Regions from separate parts of the Paenibacillus sp. GbtcB18 genome, predicted to be linked through region 2. Evidence: predicted binding sites of a transcription regulator. Region 2 holds the regulator's gene; each other region holds the start of a gene.

Region 1 (5,916 bases), on a different contig from region 2:
GGCAAACACCCCGGCACCGACGACGAGCAGAACGAGGACCATGGCCCCCGTCAGGTTTCCCAGGTAGCACCAGAACCAGTTGACGAGCGTATCCTTCCACGTGACTTTGCGCGAAAGCGTCCCGATAGTGAAATACATGTTATTCCCCGTAAAAAGCTCCGATCCTGCAAAAATCACCAGTGTGAGCGCGACTCCGAACGACAGGCCCATAACCGTTGTCGTAACCGGCGACTTTGCGGCAAATAGCGGGGCCCCTACGGAAAAGATAAGGACGATACCGAGTCCCACGTAAGCGCCAGCCAGACCGGCCGCCGTCAGGTAGCGAAGAAGACTTTCGGAGAGAAAGTTCTTTTTCTGCGCGGCCGCGGCGGCCATTTTTTCCACGGTTTCAGTAAACATTATGCGTCATCTCCTCGCGGGTTGAAAGCGTGTTAATCCGGACGAAGGATGTTCCGTGCAAGCCTCTTGTACGTACAAGCCGGCAGGGCGGAACTACGGCCTGAAGGGGCATTACAGCCCGATCCAGACATGCCCCCCGTCGAGTTTCACCGGATAAGTTTTCACCTGTCCCGTATCCGGCGCCTGCACTTTACCGTCCAGCAGGTTGATTTTCCAGTCATACAGAGGATCGTAAAGCAGGTCCCCCGATACCATCCCTTCGCAGAGAGGCCCCCCTTTGCGGTGAGGACTCCGGTTCTGGAGTGCGAAGAGACGGCCGTCCGTCAAATGAAACACGGCGATTTCTTCTTCTCCCACGAAAACGGTCTTTCCCAGCCGGGCCGGAAAATCACCCTGTCTGCCGATGCAAACGTAGGTTTCCGGTTTTTCCTGAAGCTGTTGGTTCATCGATTTCTCCTCCTTTTGGGGGGCTGCTCGGCAGCCCCTGTATGTCAGATCCGCTTTATTCCGCCGGCGGCCCTACCGGCACATTGACGCCTTCATACAGTTCCTGACGGAGCTGGCGGTCGCCGATCACTTTTTGCCAAGGATCGTGGGCGCGGGTCAGGGCGATCTCCATGCGGTTTACAAGCTCCCGCCGGTTCGCTTCATCCGTGATCGCTTGGTTTTGGATATAAGCCAATCCCAGCCGCTCAACCCAATCCGATGTTCTTTCCAAGTAATTCGCGGTTTCCCGGTAAAACTGGATCAGCGACGAAGTAATCTCCAGAAGTTCCTCATCCGTCTTCACCTTTACCGCAAGATCGGCAAGCCGCGGTTTGATTCCCCCATTACCGCCGATGTAAATCTCCCAGCCGCCGTCATTGCCGACGATTCCGATATCCTTGGTGCACGATTCGGCACAGTTGCGCGGACAGCCGTTCACGGCCATTTTAAACTTGGCGGGCATGTCGATCCGTTCGAATTTCTTCTCCAGCAGTTGACCCATCCCCATCGAATCCTGGGTGCCGAACCGGCAGAAGGTCGAGCCTACGCACGTTTTGACCGTCCGGAGCGCTTTTGCGTACGCGTAGCCCGATGGCATACCAAGCTCTTCCCAGACTTTCGGCAGATCTTCCTTGCGGACGCCCATCAGGTCGATCCGCTGCCCGCCGGTCATTTTGACGGCACGGACGTTATATTTCACGGCGACATCGCCGATCCGTTTCAGCTCTTCCGCCGAGCTTAAGCCGCCGTACATCCGCGGTACGACCGTATACGTGCCGTCCTTGTTGATGTTCGCATGCAGACGCTCGTTGACGAATCTCGATTCTTTCTCGTCCACGTAGGTTTCCGGCCACAGCATCGTCAAGTAGTAGTTGAGCGCAGGCCGGCACTTCGAGCAGCCCTCGGGGTTGCTCCATTGGAGAGCGGCCATGGTCTCCCGGGTCGTCGTCAGCTTCCGCTCACGCATGGCGGCGACAATTTCATCCCGGCCGAGCTGCGTGCAGCCGCAGATGCCATGGGCCGCTGCGCCCGCTTCGTAGCCGTCTCCCAGCACGCCGGCCAGAATCTGCTCGACAAGCGGCTTGCAGCCTCCGCACGAGCGGCAAGCTCCGGTGCAGGCTTTCACTTCGTCGACTGTCTTAAGACCCTGTTCGCGGACTGCCTCCACGATGGTTCCTTTCGTCACCCCGTTGCAGCCGCATACGATATCATCGTCGGCCAGAAGCTCCGCCCCGCCGCCGCTTTCCTCTCCTGCGGTAGTTCCCATCAGGGCGGCGTGCACATCTTCGGTCATTTCGCGGCCGCTTCGTATCCACTGCTGAAGCTGGGTCGCCTGGCTGACATCGCCGAACAGCACGCCGCCTACGATCCGGCTGCCGCGGACGAGCACTTTTTTATAAACGCCTCTCCAGTCATCCTGCATTTTGACGATCGTAAGATCCGGTTGATCCAGAAACTCGCCGGCCGAGAATACGTCCACCCCCGATATTTTCAGCTTGGTGGCCAGCACCGTTCCCTCGTAAGGAGCCGTCTGCGTCCCGCACAAATGCTTGGCGAGCACGCTGCCCTGTTCAAAAAGCGGGGCGACAAGCCCGTAACACACGCCGCGGTGCTCGCAGCATTCGCCGACGGCATACACGTCCGGCGCCGAGGTCCGCATGAAATCGTCCACGACGATTCCGCGGTTGACCTCCAGGCCTCCGGCCGCGCCCAGAGCGCTGTTCGGCTTAATTCCCGCCGCCATGACGACAAAGTCCGTTTCCAGCACGGTTCCGTCCGTAAACGACAGCCCTTCGACGCGCACGCCGCCGGTGAGCTCCTTCGTCTGTTTCCCCATCGCGAAACGCAGTCCCTGGCGTTCCAGCTCCGCCCGCAGCATCCCCGAAGCAGCCGGGTCCAGCTGGCGTTCCATCAGATCGTCCATCAGATGAACGACCGTCACTTCCATGCCCAGCTTCGAAAGGCCCTTGGCCGCTTCGAGTCCGAGAAGACCGCCGCCGATGACGGCCGCTTTTCGATAAGTCCGGGCCGCTTCCGTCATCGCTTCGCAATCCGCAATGTCGCGGAAACCGACGACTCCCTCTTTATCCGCACCCGGAACCGGCAAAATGAACGGCTTCGAGCCCGTCGCCAAAATCAGCACGTCATAAGGAAGAACATCCCCGCGGTCGGTCGTAACCGTTTTGGCCGTCGTATCCAGCGCAGTCGCTGTCGTCCCCGTCAGAAGCTCAATGCCGTTTTCCCGGTACCAGTTCCAATCGTTCAGGACGATTTCATCCGTCGTTTTGCTGCCCTCAAGCACATAAGAGAGCTGAATCCGGTTGTAATTCGGGTGAGGCTCGCTCCCCACAATCGTTATATCAAACAAGCCGGTGTTGATTTTTAAAATCTGCTCGATCACACCCACTCCAGCCATTCCGTTTCCGATAAGCACCAATTTTCTGCGATTCATTACCTAACGCCCCCTACCTTGGTCGCTCTTTGAAAAGTTCCACTTGTGAAATTAAGCACATACTTAGTATAAACGTCTTCGGTATCGGTCAGATGTGAGAAAAGTCACAGGACAGGAAACAGATGTGATCATCACTTGAAGGAAATGTGAACAGATCCGGCCACCCTACAAAAAAAAGCACACTCGCACCGTTAAACGGGGAATGTGCTTTCTTGGCCGGTTTCTTGGACAAACCAGAATACCGTTATCGCGTTTATATGAAAAAGGGGCGTTCCCGCGGGCCTGAAAACGCAGGCAGGCCTCGCGGTGCGGCCGTTTAAGGATCTCCGGCCTTAGAGCAGCTCCAGCCTTACCCGGCTGCCGCGCCCGGACGGTTCGGCCGGTTCGACGATCAGCTTGCGCGGCAGCCGGGCCCTCAGCTCCGGCACGTGCGAGATAACGCCGACCGCTAGCCGGTCCATATGGAGCTTCTCAAGAGAGGTGACCACCATATCCAGCAGATCCTGGTCGAGGGTGCCGAACCCTTCGTCCAGGAAGAAAAACTCCAGGGGCACCTCGCCCTTGAGCTGGATCTGCGCCGACAAGGCAAGCGCGAGCGCGAGCGACGTCAGGAACGTTTCGCCGCCGGACAGCGTGCCGACCGGGCGCTTCACCCCGCCGGATCCGTCGTCGCGGATCACGAAGCCGCCGCCGGAGTCCACCTCAATCGCGTAGCGCTGCCGGGTGAGCTGCCCGAGCCGCTGCGAAGCGGCACGGCTCACCTGCATCAGCTGCTCCTCCGCGAGGAATTCGACGAAGGCGTTCGCTTTCAGCACGGACTGCAGCTTCGCCAGACGGCCGTGCAAGGTCTGCTGCGCGCTGCGCCGCTCTTCCAGCCGGCGCCACTGCTCGTGCTTCGCCTGCAGCTCCTCGCAGTCGCGTTCCGCCTTGGCGCGGACCGCGAGCGCGGCCTCGTCGCGCTCCTGGGCTTCGCGCAGCTCGTGCAGCATGCCGGTCCAGTCTTCTTCGCCGACCGTCCGCCCGGCAAGCTGCTCCCGCAGCTGAGCGAGCCGGGAGCGGAGCGTCTGCTCGCGCTCGCGGTGACGCCGCGCCTCCGCGCTCCACTCGGCGCGCTGCGCTTCGGCGACGTACGCGCTCCGTACGGCGTCGGCATCCGCGAAGGAGGACGCCTTCAGCGCGCGGTCCAGCCGCTCCCGCGCCTCTGCGAGCTGCCCGGCCGCGGATGCGGCGGCCTGTTCGGCCGCGCTGAGCGCCCGGGCCGCCTCCTGCTGCTCGCGGCGGGCCTGCTCGTGCGCGAGCCGGGTTTGCTCCGCGCGGGTGCGCAGCGCATCGAGCTCGGCCTGAGCCGCCGCGATCTGGCGCGGCACCGGCTCCCCGCCGACGCGCTCGTGCAGCTGCTGCGCCTTCTCGGCGGCGAGCTGGGACAGCCCCTGCAGCTTGGTCGCGAGCTGCAGGGCGGTTTTGTCGAGCTCCGCCGCCTCGGTGCGGAGCTGCTCGATCTTCGCGAGCACCCCGTCGATGAACGGGATGCTCTTCTCGATGCGGCCGCGCAGCTCCTCCGCCTGGCGCTCCTGCTCGCCCAGCTGCTTCAGGCGAGCCTCCACGGTGTCCAGCTCCAGGCCCCGGGCGCCGAACCGCTTCCGCCAGGCGTCTTCCCGGCCGCGGATGCTCTGCTCCAAAGCCTGCGCTTTGGCTTCGTCGGTCTGAAGGGCCGCGCGCTGCGAACGCAGCTCCGCCTCGGCGGCCTGCATGCCGGTTTCAAGCGGCTTCAGCCGTTTCAGGAGGGCTTGGAAGCCCGCTTCGAGCTCTGCCGCCAAACGGCCTACACGAGCGGTCTCCGCTTGGGGCCCTTCGAAAGCGGCCAGATTCCGCAGCGCTTCGCCCTCAGAGATTCCGGCTTCGCCTTGCAGGATACGAGCGGTGGCGGCGAGGCATTCTGCCGCCTCTGCGGACGCAGCCGATATGCCGTCTTTGCCGTCTGTCAGATCCGCGGTACCTACCGTGAGCTTATCAAGCGGCAGCTCCAGATCCGCCCCAACCGCCGCAGCCGCTTCCGCCAGCATGAGAGCCGCTTCGACGTCCGCATGGTCGGTCTCGTCCCCGGAAGCGGATTCGGCGGTAGGCTTGCTTGCCTGATCCGTTCCGGCGCGCTCATGCTCAAGCGCCCGCTTGGCGAGACTATCAAGGCCGAAAACGTGACGGTCCGTCTCCATTCCGGCTTCCCGGATGGCGCGAAGGAGCGTTTCGCATTCCTCTGCGCTGGGGGAAGCCTTCTCCGCCTCCTCTTCTTCTTCGCGGTATGGAGCCGGATGCTCCACAGCGCCGCATACGGGGCAGGGCTGCCCTTCGTGCAGTTCGTGTGCCAGCTTCCCGGCCAGATTCCGCAGCTCGCGCTCGCGATCTTCCCGTTTGCGGATCTGAAGTACTGCGGCCGCCGCTTCTTCCTGCTTCGCCAGCCGTTGACGCAGCTGCAGAGCTTCCGTCCTGCCCGCGCCGAGTTCACCGAGCCAGCGGGCAAACTGTTCCGTCCAAGCGGTCAGTTCCCCGGCACGGACCGCCAGCTCGCGCTCTCCGGCCTC
Region 2 (5,916 bases):
ACGGGCCCGGCTGACGATATTATTCAAGTCGGTCTCGTTATTATAGATGATATGGAAGTAACCGACAGGTATACTTCCCTGGTAAATCCGGGGATCAGTATACCTTCTTCGATTACGGAGCTTACGGGCATTACCGACGAGATGGTGGAGCATGCCCCTAAGGTCGACGATATTATGGCGGAGATGTATCCGCTGCTTTTTGACTGTGTTCTCGTGGCCCATCATGCTTCGTTCGATCTCGGTTTTTTACAGCGGGCCCTGCGCAAAACGGGTTACCCCGATTTTACCGGGCGTGTGTTGGATACGATAGACATGCTGAGAATTGTGTTTCCTTCTCTTCCGACTTACCAGCTCGGCATGGTGGCTTCGGCCTTCGGCATCGAACACGAGCGGCCCCATCAGGCCGACAGCGATGCGGACGTTACGGCGGAAATCTGGACGATGAGTCTGGACAGGCTTCTGTCCCTGCCCCTATTGACGGTCCAGCGGCTGGCTCAAATCATGCCGGCCGAGACGAGCGATCTCGGCTGGTTTATGTCTGAAATCGCCCGTTTCAAGGAACAGCAGACTCCCTTGGACCAGTCGATTCACCAGTATTACCGCCAATTCGCGCTGAATGTGCAGGACTGGGGGGACGAAGATCCGGTACGCGACGAGAACGATGTGCTGGAATTGAGCAACTCTTTTGAAGACGTTTACGATCAGGTCAAAGAAGCTTTGAAAGCGAAGTTCGAGCATTTCGAAAGCCGCGAAGCCCAGGAAATCATGATTCATGAAATCGAGGAAGCCTTTCAGAACGACCGGCACCTCATGATCGAAGCCGGCACAGGCACGGGCAAATCGCTCGGATATTTGATCCCGTCTCTCTATTACGGGATTAAGAATGACGAGAAGGTGGTCGTCAGCACGCATACGATCAACCTGCAAGAGCAGCTGCGTGAACGGGATATTCCGCTACTTCACGACATTTTCCCGGTAAATTTCAAAGCGTCGGTTCTCAAAGGCCGCAGCCACTACTTGTGCCTCCGCAAGTTCGAGAACCGCATCTCCATGCAGGAGTTCGATACGGGCAAGGAGGATGCCATTACGGCCGCCCAGATGGTCGTCTGGCTGAGCCAGACGCAGACCGGCGACGAGGAGGAACTGCATTTCGGGAACAAGGGGGCCGCTTTCTGGCATACCGTATCCAGCGATGCGGAGTCGTGTCAGAACCGGCACTGTCCGTGGTTCAAAAAATGCTTTTATCACCGTGCGCGCCATGACGCCAACAATTCGGACGTCGTCATTACGAACCACTCGCTGCTGTTTACCGATATGAAGGCCGAGAACCGGGTGCTGCCGGCTTATAAGCATCTCGTTCTGGACGAGGCCCATCATTTCGAAGAAGTGGCTAGCAAGCATCTGGGCAAGGAGCTTCACTACCTGGGGCTCACGAATCAGCTTCTCTGGCTGTTTAAGGACAGCCGGAACGGACAGCTGCCGGCGCTTCGCACGAAGCTTCAGCGGTATGACGACGATTACCGGGCGGCTACCTGGATGAACGGAATCGACAACCTTTTCCCGAAAACTTTGCTCATCAAGGAAGCTTGGGACTTACTCTGTGAAAAGTTTTACGAGCTGCTCCAGACGAATTCCGAGCCGGGCCAAATCGACCCCGGTTCCCTGGTGGTGCGTCTGAAAAAAGAATCGCTTCCTTCGAACTGGAGCGATTTCACGGATCTCGAGGAGATTTTGGAACAGCACATCCAAGAAGTGTATAAATCCGTGGATTCGCTCGTGCAGGATTTGAAAGAAGTGCAGGAAGAATACGACGTCCAGAGCTTCGTAACCGATCTCGGCGGCGTGGCGAAGGAACTGCAGGCAGCGAAGGAGACGCTCCGCTTCTTTATGAAGATGGCGGACGATAACTTCGTTTACTGGGTAGAAGCGGGGACGTACAACAAAAGCCGTTCGATCAACCTGATCTCCGTGCCGATGGACGTAAGTCCGCTTATCCGCGAACATTTCTTTGACAACAAAGAGAGCGTTATTCTCACATCGGCCACCCTCTCGGTCAATAAATCGTTCCAGTATTCGGCGGATCAGCTGGGGCTGAAACTGCCGGCCGAAGCAGAGGAGAATCCGAAGCTGAAAACCGTCCAGCTCCCGTCTCCGTTCCAGTACCGGCAGCAGGCTCTTGTCTGCATACCGCGGGACTTCCCGATGATCCGGGGCCGCAGCGGCGAAGAGGAGTTCCTCAAAGCGCTGACGGAGTCGCTTACGGATGTGGCCGTGGCTACGCGGGGGAGGATGCTCGTGCTGTTCACTTCGAACCGGATGCTGAAGCTTGCCCACGCGGTTCTGAAGGAGAATCTCCGCCCGCACGGCATCCATGTGCTCGGCCAAGGGGTGGACACCGGCAACCGCAGCAAGCTGACTCGGCTCTTCCAAGAGCATAAAGCGTGCGTGCTGCTCGGCACGAGTTCATTCTGGGAAGGGGTGGACATTCCCGGAGAAGCCTTGACTTGTCTGGCCATCGTACGGCTGCCTTTCCAGCCGCCGAACCATCCGCTGGTTGAAGCGAAGAGCGAAAACCTGAAAAAACGGAATCAGAACCCGTTCATGAAGCTGTCGGTGCCTCAGGCCGTCATCCGATTCAAGCAGGGCTTCGGCCGACTTGTACGCAGGGCTTCGGACAAAGGGATTGTGCTGATTTACGATACGCGTGTCATTGAGACGCAGTACGGGAAGCACTTTCTTTACTCCCTGCCGGGACCGAAGATTGAGCATATGCCTGTAGAGCGCATCGTACCGAGAATTCAGGAATGGATGGGAGAGAATTCGCTTGAAGTCACTTAAAATATCCGAGGCGGTCGTCAAACGGCTGCCGATCTATCTGCGTTTTCTTAATGAACTATCAAAGAAAAACGTATTAACGGTTTCGTCCCAGGATCTGGGGCAGAAACTGAATCTGAACCCGGCCCAAATCCGCAAAGATTTGGCTTACTTCGGTGAATTCGGTAAGAAGGGGATCGGTTACGATGTGACCTATCTTATCGAGAAGATCCGGCAGATTCTGAAGCTTGACCGCCAAATACCGGTTGCCCTCGTGGGAGCCGGTAACCTGGGGCGGGCGCTGTGCAACTATAACATCTACTTGCGCGATCAGATGAAAATAACGGCGATTTTCGATTCGTCGCCGGACAAGATCGGCCAGGTCATCAATAACATGAGCGTTCTGCCCATGGAGCATCTGGCCGATGTTATCCGGGATTCCAGCATTCGAATCGGCATCATAACCGTTCCGGCGCCGGAAGCGCAGAATGTCGCCAACCAATTCGTAAAGGCGGGGATCGAAGCGATTCTGAACTTCGCTCCGTCTATTCTGAAAGTACCCGAGGAAATCCGCGTGCATCATGCGGACTTTACGGCAGAGCTCCAGAGCCTGGCCTATTACCTTCCGGAATGAGCAAGTGAGGGTTTTGGTCTTGAAAACCAGAAAAACCGCTATATGGGCCGTTTGGGCCGTATGGCGGTTTTTTAATGGAACTCGCTATTTGATTTACATGTTATACGAAGAACTTAAACAACACGGTGTACAGCACGTAAGACAGAATGATGCTGATCGGAATCGTAATGATCCAGGTAACGATCATGCGCGTTACGGTACCCCATTTCACCTCATGAAACCGGAGTACGGAACCCGAACCGATGATCGCGGAGGAAATCACGTGAGTCGTCGAAAGCGGCATCCCCATGTGCGTGGAGGTCTGAATCACGATGGAGGAAGTCAAATCCGAAGCGAATCCGTTGATCGGCTCGATTTTGATCAAGTTTTTGGAGATCGTCTTGATGATCTTCCAACCTCCGATCGAGGTACCGAGACCCATTGCGGTCGCAGCGGCGATTTTCACCCACAACGGCACATCCATGGTTGTCTGGGCTCCGGCAGCGACGAGTCCGAATACGATAATGCCCATCGCTTTCTGAGCGTCGTTCCCCCCGTGGGAGAAGGACAGCAGCCAGGCGGACAGGATCTGGAAGAACTTGAAAACACGGTTCAGCTTCGAACGGGATTTGTTGCCCGTCAGGATGACCAGGTATTTGATGATCGTCATGATGATATAGCCGGCCACAAATGCGACAATCGGCGAAAGTACCAGAATCAGCACGATCTTGCCGAGACCGCCCCATTTGACGTAGTCGGCTCCCGCCCCGGCCAGCACGGCTCCGACAATGGATCCGATGAGGGTATGGGAAGAAGAGGATGGAATGGCAAAATACCAGGTAACCAGGTTCCAGATGATGGCGGAAAGCAAGGCCGCGATGACGATAAATTCGCCGTGGTTGATCTTGGACGGGTCCGCGATTCCGCTGCCGATCGTCTTGGCCACTTCCGAAGAATACAAGGCACCGACGAAGTTCAAACATGCGGCGGATATAATGGCCACTTTCGGGCTCATCGCACGCGTAGAGATCGAAGTCGCTACCGCGTTGGCCGTATCGTGGAAACCGTTGATGAAGTCAAAGGCAAGAGCGAGAAAAACGATCGCAATCAAGGTAATAAGAACTGTTGTCGTCATGAAATCCTCCTAAACTGCTGGGCTTACGAGTAGCGCAGCACGACGCTTTCCAAGATGTTGGCAACGTCTTCACATGCATCGGTGGTCTGTTCGAGACGTTCATAAAGTTCTTTAAGCTTGAAATCTTCGTAAGGATCGCGTTTGGTGATAAAAATTTCACGGATGCCTTCGCGCATCAGGCGGTCGGCTTCGTTTTCAAGCGCATTGATTTCAACCGTATGTTGCGGGATCTGCATGTACTTCTTTTTGGAAAGAAGTTTGAAGGCATCGAGCATATGTTGGCAGCTGGACACGATCACGGCGGAGAATTCCTGCATAACCTTGTCTGTCTGGCTGATGTTGAGATAGTCAAAACGTGCTGCTGTCGCTTCAATGCCGTCCAGTACGTCGTCGAGCTTGGAAGCCAGCTCCATAATATCTTCACGGTCAAGCGGAGTGATAAAGACTTTGTTCAGCTCTTTAAAGATTTCGTGGGTGATCTGATCGCCTTTGCTCTCAATGTCTTTGATCATCTGGAAAAAGTTTTCCGGAATTTTATCTCCCATCATCGCGTTTCTGAACATCTGGGATGCATGGAGTGTGTTTTCTGCCGCCCGTATGAGCAGGTTTAAAAAATCGACGTCTCCTCTTTTACTGCTAAAAAGCGATGCCATTACGGTTCCTCCTAGTGATTCGATTGTAAAGATTCCGTGAAGTTAAGTTTAATGTATGTAGAATTTTGTAGCTTAAACTCACAAACTTAAAAATATCATAACATTTCCCCAGAAAGCAATCACTGGTTGAGCGTTTTTTCAATTGTTTGCTTCGCTTGATTTTAAACAAGTGACGTTGTACATTGAAAAGATAAGAATAACTGCCGATTTCGGCGGATTTATACGGAATGAGGGCTAACGGATGAAAAAAACGATTATCATAAACGGCTTGTTCGTAACCGGGGACGCCGCCGCTCCCGTAATCGAAGGCTGTATGGTTATGGAAGGGAATCAGCTTACATATATAGGAAAGGATGCGCCGCAACCGCTGGAAACTTATGACGAAGTCATTCGCGGGGACCGCAAGCTCTACATGCCGGGCCTCGTTAATACGCACGGCCATGCGGCGATGACTTTGCTGAGAGGCTACGGAGACGATCTCGCCCTCCAGGTATGGCTGGAGGAGAAGATGTGGCCGATGGAAGGCAAGTTCACGGCGCAGGATGTGCGCTACGGAACGCTTCTGGCCATTCTGGAAATGATCAAAGGCGGCACGACGACATTTGTCGACATGTACGACCATATGAACGAAGTGGCCCAGGCCGTATCAGACTCCGGTATGCGTGCGCGCCTGACCCGCGGTGTCATCGGACTGTGTCCGG
Region 3 (5,916 bases), on a different contig from region 2:
GGATTAATTTCCGCGGATCAAGCCAAACATAAACCCTTCGGTCCACTCATTTTCATCGACTCTATAAGCATCTATGTAAAAATCATCCGGAAATTGCTTAAAGCCCGGCAATTCTTTATATTTCTCGATCACAGCTTCGGCTTTCTCTTTGGAAGAATAGATACCGATTATTTTCGTGTTTTCGGTTTCATTCCATTCATAGCTATGTTGTAATAAGAAAACTGTTCTCATAGTTGTCCTTTACCTCCAAATTCGGGAGGCTGGTCCCCCATTAATTTTAAATACTCCTCATACGCTTCCTGAATTTTTCTCCGGCAAACTTCTTCCCATGTTTTTTTAAGTTCTGAGATTCTGGCCTCATCTGCGTCAGCCGGGATCATTTCACCGCCAAATCCAATCCATGCATCCATATCGAGTACTTCGCCGTATTCTCCTGCATAAGCAATTTCATAAGGGGCATAAGTAGAAGCCATGTACGCGCAGCCGTTATCAAAGCAGTGATATCCCGGCTCTCCTATGCCATTTTTGCAAAAGGAAGGCATTGCAGCCGCTTTGGCGGCATCAGACCATGTTTTCGAGCAATACAATTCCAGCACCAAATGTTTAATCGCCATTGACTGACCTCATTTTTCATATCATTCAAAGGATATTAAAGTGTTTTTATGCTTAATAATCTCGATGTAATCCTTACTAACATCATATAAAATATTTCACGGTTAAACATTAGGAAATTTTGTCGAAAATAAATCTTACATCCAGATACACAAAATAACACACCGCCATATAAAAAAGACCGGCCGCCCCCAAGGTTTCCCCCTCAGGACTTCCGATTCTGAATCTGTTTCATAACGCGGTCCAGCATACGGACCCGGACACCGGCGTCATCACGGTTATTTTATCCGCGGACAGGGACGGGATCCCACTGAAGGTCAAGGACAACGGTCCGGGCATCCCCGAAGAACACGCGGCACATGTGTTCGAGCGCTTTTACCGCAGCGATTCCTCCAGAACCCGCAAACACGGCGGCGCCGGACTTGGGCTGTCGATCACGAAGTCGATCGTCGAAGCCCACGGCGGTACGATCTCCGTCCGAAGCCGGGAAGGCGCCGGTTCGACGTTCGTGCTCATCTTCCCTGAAAACAGTGAAAGTAACGGCGGAAAAGTGTTAAAATAAACGGGATAAACAGAAAGGCGGAGAAGCGATGGTATACACGTTTACGATTCAGCCCGGCATCTACCACGCCTTCGAAGACGAGGCGGAGCAGATTGAACAATGCAAGGAATGGGGCCTTCTGTCCGGCAAGGCAGTCAAGACAAAAGCCTTTTTTTATAAGGGAAACGGACTGAACGTTCCCTGCACCATCGTCGGGTACACCGACAAAATGACGGCTGTCATCGAGCTTGACAACAAGCAGCAGCACTGCATCCATCCTTCCTATTTGAAGGAAATGCAGGCGGCGAATTACGGGCAGAGACAGTGGTCCTCCGGCGAAGCCGCCCCCGAAGCCGATGCTTCGGAAGAGAACGAGTCGGCCGGGAATGTGGAAACCGCGGCGGATGAGGCCGTCGAAACTTCGGCAAGTGCCTTGCAGCAAGCGCAGCCTGCCGCAGAGCCCGTGACGGCGCCACAGTCGGAGAGCATATCCGGACAAGCCGCTCCGGCCGGTCCCGACAAGCCCGCCGCCGCATCCGAAGCCGTCGATGCGCCTACAGCGAAGGCCAAGAAAGAAAAAGCGCCCAAGCTTCAGCTTCCGGAAGGAAAAGTGAAGATGACCGCTACGGTACAGGATTTCACGACGGTTCCCAATCATTTTTCCGATAACGACGATGAGGTCATCATTTACGAAAATGTGGCTATTGTGGAGCCGGAAACGGATATCGGCACCGCCTGGTCCAGCCATAGCGCGACGCTGAAAAAGCTGGAGCTCGAAGTCGGCGATACGATCACGTTCGAAGCCAAAATCGTGGCCAAGAAGCTGACGCGCTATCCCGTGCCTTACAAAATCAACAATCCCGCTAAAATCCAGAAAGAGCAGGAGTAGCAAATAGCACCGTCCAGACGCACGTTTCCCGTGCTTCCGGACGGTGCTTCTTCTTTTGATCATCCGTCAATATTTTGTCAACCATTCTTCACCGTTTACTCACAGGTATTGTGAAAATAATCACAGCTACGTGTGTAAGATAAACATAGAAGCATTTGGTTTGATTTTTCTAAGATCTCTTCGTTTTACAATCATTTCCCGGGGCGGTGAAAGCATGAAACCGTTTAAACGTCAGGAGAAACGGCTGATGATCCTCATGTTCGTCGTGGCCGCCGTTATGCTGCTTTCCTTTCTGCGCAGATTGTTTGCATAAGCCTGTATGAGCCTGCATACACCTGCATGTACCCGAAACAAGAACATTCCAGGGGGAGATGATGCACCGTGTTTCATTATGATCCTGTGCTGTACAGCCGCATACTCACCGAAGTCACGCTCGCGTTCCACATTATTTTCGCCACGATCGGTGTCGGCGTTCCGGTGATGATCGCTCTGGCCGAATGGACGGGCATCCGCAAGAACGACCGGTACTACACCCTGCTGGCCCGCCGCTGGGCGCGCGGCTTCGTCATTACGGTCGCCATCGGCGTCGTGACCGGAACGGCCATCGGCCTTCAGCTCAGCCTGCTGTGGCCGAGCTTTATGGAAATCGCCGGGCAGGCCATCGCGCTGCCCCTGTTTATGGAGACGTTCGCGTTCTTCGTCGAAGCGATTTTTCTCGGCATTTATTTGTATACCTGGGACCGGTTCAAGCCGAAACGGCATCTGATGCTGCTCATCCCGGTCGCCATCGGGTCTTCCGCCTCGGCCTTTTTTATTACGACCGTAAACGCGTTTATGAACACGCCGCAGGGTTTTACGCTTGAAAACGGCAAAATCACGAACGTGGACCCGATCGCGGCCATGTTCAACCCGGCGACGCCCACGAAAGTCTCCCACGTCCTCGCTTCGGCTTACATGACGTGCGCGTTCATTCTCGCGGCCATAGCGGCCTTCTCGCTGCTGCGCCGCAAAGGAGACCGGCTTTACGCCAAGAAGGCGCTCAAGCTTACGCTAACCGCGGGTCTCGTGTTCGCGCTGGCAACGGCCGCGATCGGCGACCTCTCGGGCAAGTTCCTGGCGGCGTATCAGCCCGAGAAGCTGGCGGCGGCCGAATGGCATTTCGAGACGCAGACCAAAGCTCCTCTGGTGTTCGGCGGAATTTTGACAGAGGACAAAGAAATCAAATACGGGCTGAAAATCCCGTACGCCCTGAGCATCCTCGCCGGCGGCAATCCCGGCTTTGAAGTCAAAGGACTGGATCAGATTCCCGACGAGCTGGAGCCTCCTCTCTATGTGCACTACTTCTTCGACGGCATGGTCACCATCGGGATGCTCACCATCGTGATCGCGGCTCTCTATCTGTGGCTCAGCCGCAGCAAACGCGCCTCGAAGCCGGCTCCGCGCTGGCTGCTCCGGGTAATCGTCGCCTGCGGACCGCTCTCCATGCTCGGCATCTGGCTCGGCTGGTTCTATGCCGAGGTAGGCCGGCAGCCGTGGATTCTCCGCGGCTATATGAAAGTGGCCGAAGCCGCCACAACGTCGGCCCATGTGGACACGATGCTGCTCCTGTTCTGTCTGCTGTATCTCGTCCTGGGTTTGACCGCGATAAAAGTGCTGTCCAAGCTGTTCAAAAACAACGACGTTGCGGATGAATTGATCGCATTCGGCGTTTTCGAGAAAAGGGGGCCCCTGGAATGAATCTGGAGCTGCTCGGCATTACCGTTCTGTGGGTGTTTCTGTTCGGCTACCTGATCGTGGCTTCCATTGACTTCGGAGCCGGTTTTTTCAGCTATTATTCCGTCGTTACGGGCAGCAAAAATATCACGCACCGCATCATCGAGCGCTATCTTTCTCCCGTCTGGGAAGTCACCAATGTATTTCTTATCTTCTTCTACATCGGCCTGGTCGGATTCTTTCCGGAAACCGCCCGCTATTACGGCACGGCGCTGCTCGTCCCGGGGTCCCTGGCGCTCATTCTTCTCGCACTACGGGGTTCCTACTACGCGTTCAGCACCTACGGGTCCAAAGACAACCAGTGGTACATGCTCATCTACGGGGCTACCGGACTGCTGATCCCGGCTGCTTTATCGACCGTGCTGGCCATTTCGGAAGGCGGCCTGATCGTGGAGACCGCCGGCCAAATCACCCTGGATTGGGGCGCCCTCCTGGGCAGCGTCTATACCTGGTCGGTCGTGCTGCTCGCTATCGTCAGCGTGCTGTACATCTCCGCCATGTTCCTGGCCTACTATGCGCATAAGGCGCAGGATAAGGCCGCTTTTGAAATCGTACGCGGGTATGCGCTTTTCTGGAGCATTCCGACCATTCTGGCCAGCGTACTCGTCTTTTTCGCGATCTCCCGGCATAACCCCGAACATTTCACCAAAATGCTCGATCTCGCCTGGATGTTCGTCGTCTCGTTCCTCTGTTTCCTGATTGCCGTCTACGCCGTCTGGAAAAAAAGACATTTGGGTCTCGGCTTCCTCTTCGTTCTGCTTCAGTTCGCCTTTGCTTTTTTCGGGTACGGAGCCTCCCATCTGCCTTATATACTGTATCCGTACATCACGATTCATGAAAATTTCACCAATCCCGCCATGGGCACGGCGCTTATTATCGCTTTTATCGCCGGCCTGCTGATCCTCATTCCTTCGCTTGTTCTGCTGATGAGACTGTTCCTGTTTGATGCGAGCTACGTTCAAGGAAACCGGGATAAGAAAGGATGATGCTGACGTGGAACATTTTATGATCATGTATGCTCCTCCCATTGTCATTGCGGTCTCGCTGCTCTTCTTGTTTCTGTGGGCACCACGGGCCAAAGATGTTACGGACGAGCCGGAAAGCGATCGACAGCGGCGTATGCACTAAATCTTTTCTGCCCTAGCCGTGCCGATTAGCCAACCCATTCTTATCATTGGCGAAAAGAAAGGCGATTCCCGTAAGAGAATCGCCTTTTTTATTTTACCTGCCGCTTACATGGTGATAATTTGCAGAAAACGATCATAAACTAGTATGTAAGAATAGATGAACGGAAGGAGGTGCCGACTCTATGTACTACGAAGAAGATCGCGAACCGTTTGAAGACGACGCAGCCGATAACGAGAACGAAGGATAAGCAATCCAGCCTCGAGCGGCCCCATGAAGCTCCATGAATGTGACACCCCGCTTCTTCTGCCTATTGTCTCCTCTTTGATTGTGCGTAACTCTTTCTCCCAGACGGCAAAAAAGCCCGTTCTCCGCTAACGGAAACGAGCTTATTTTTGTCTATGCTTTTTTGTTTTAAGCGGACTGCGGCCGCCCTTACTTCTCTTCGTTCAGGTAAACCGCTTTGCCGGTTTTCGCCGATTCGTAGATCGCTTCGAGAATCTCCGATACGACAAGCGCCTGTTCCGGCGTGACGACCGGATCTTTGTCGTTTTCGATCGCGTCGATCCACATGCGCATCTCCAGATCGGGTGCGTTCTCGGAAGCACCCTCGTAGAAGGCTACGCCGCCGCTGGAAAGCTCGATATTCTGCGTGTACAGGCGGCTGTTCTTCTCGCCGTTGATGCGCAGGCCGTCCTTCATGTCGGCTCCGCCTTCGGTACCGCTCAACGTACATTTCGCTTCGTCGACTTCAAGCGTATTCAGTGCCCAGCTCGATTCCAGAATGATCGTTGCGCCGTTTTCCATCGTGATCATGCCGAAAGCGGAATCTTCCACCGTGAACTTCGCCGGGTCCCAAGGTCCCCACGCATTCGCCGCGTTAGCCCGGTGAGAGAGCTTGTGGTACGAGGTGCCCAGCACAACCTTCGGTTTGTAGTTGTCCATCATCCACAACGTGAGGTCGAGCGCGTGAGTC

The links. Region 2 encodes Rex, which represses fermentation and respiration genes when NADH is low (regulators of the CRP and FNR family bind a similar motif). Its sites were predicted from a motif close to TTGTGAAATATTTCACAA; they were not measured.
Region 1: a site for Rex is predicted at 3,381-3,398, ahead of nirB (nitrite reductase large subunit NirB). Genes of this name have one in related genera too.
Region 3: a site for Rex is predicted at 2,151-2,168, ahead of KVT34_RS16160 (cytochrome ubiquinol oxidase subunit I). Genes of this name have one in related genera too.

The regions. Positions count from the first base shown of each region.
Region 1 covers NZ_JAGXJX010000002.1:486,463-492,378, forward strand. The annotation lists gene KVT34_RS07525 (formate/nitrite transporter family protein) at 1-399, opposite strand, end outside; gene nirD (nitrite reductase small subunit NirD) at 511-846, opposite strand; gene nirB (nitrite reductase large subunit NirB) at 902-3,337, opposite strand; gene KVT34_RS07540 (AAA family ATPase) at 3,670-5,916, opposite strand, start outside.
Region 2 covers NZ_JAGXJX010000001.1:274,614-280,529, forward strand. The annotation lists gene dinG (ATP-dependent DNA helicase DinG) at 1-2,838, shown strand, start outside; gene KVT34_RS01435 (redox-sensing transcriptional repressor Rex) at 2,825-3,448, shown strand; gene KVT34_RS01440 (inorganic phosphate transporter) at 3,549-4,562, opposite strand; gene KVT34_RS01445 (DUF47 domain-containing protein) at 4,586-5,215, opposite strand; gene KVT34_RS01450 (amidohydrolase) at 5,457-5,916, shown strand, end outside.
Region 3 covers NZ_JAGXJX010000005.1:76,455-82,370, reverse strand. The annotation lists gene KVT34_RS16180 (DUF7336 domain-containing protein) at 4-231, opposite strand; gene KVT34_RS16175 (hypothetical protein) at 228-614, opposite strand; partial or broken gene KVT34_RS16170 (sensor histidine kinase) at 830-1,174, shown strand; gene KVT34_RS16165 (hypothetical protein) at 1,203-2,042, shown strand; gene KVT34_RS16160 (cytochrome ubiquinol oxidase subunit I) at 2,424-3,779, shown strand; gene KVT34_RS16155 (cytochrome d ubiquinol oxidase subunit II) at 3,776-4,801, shown strand; gene cydS (cytochrome bd oxidase small subunit CydS family protein) at 4,809-4,943, shown strand; gene KVT34_RS16145 (Gfo/Idh/MocA family protein) at 5,376-5,916, opposite strand, start outside.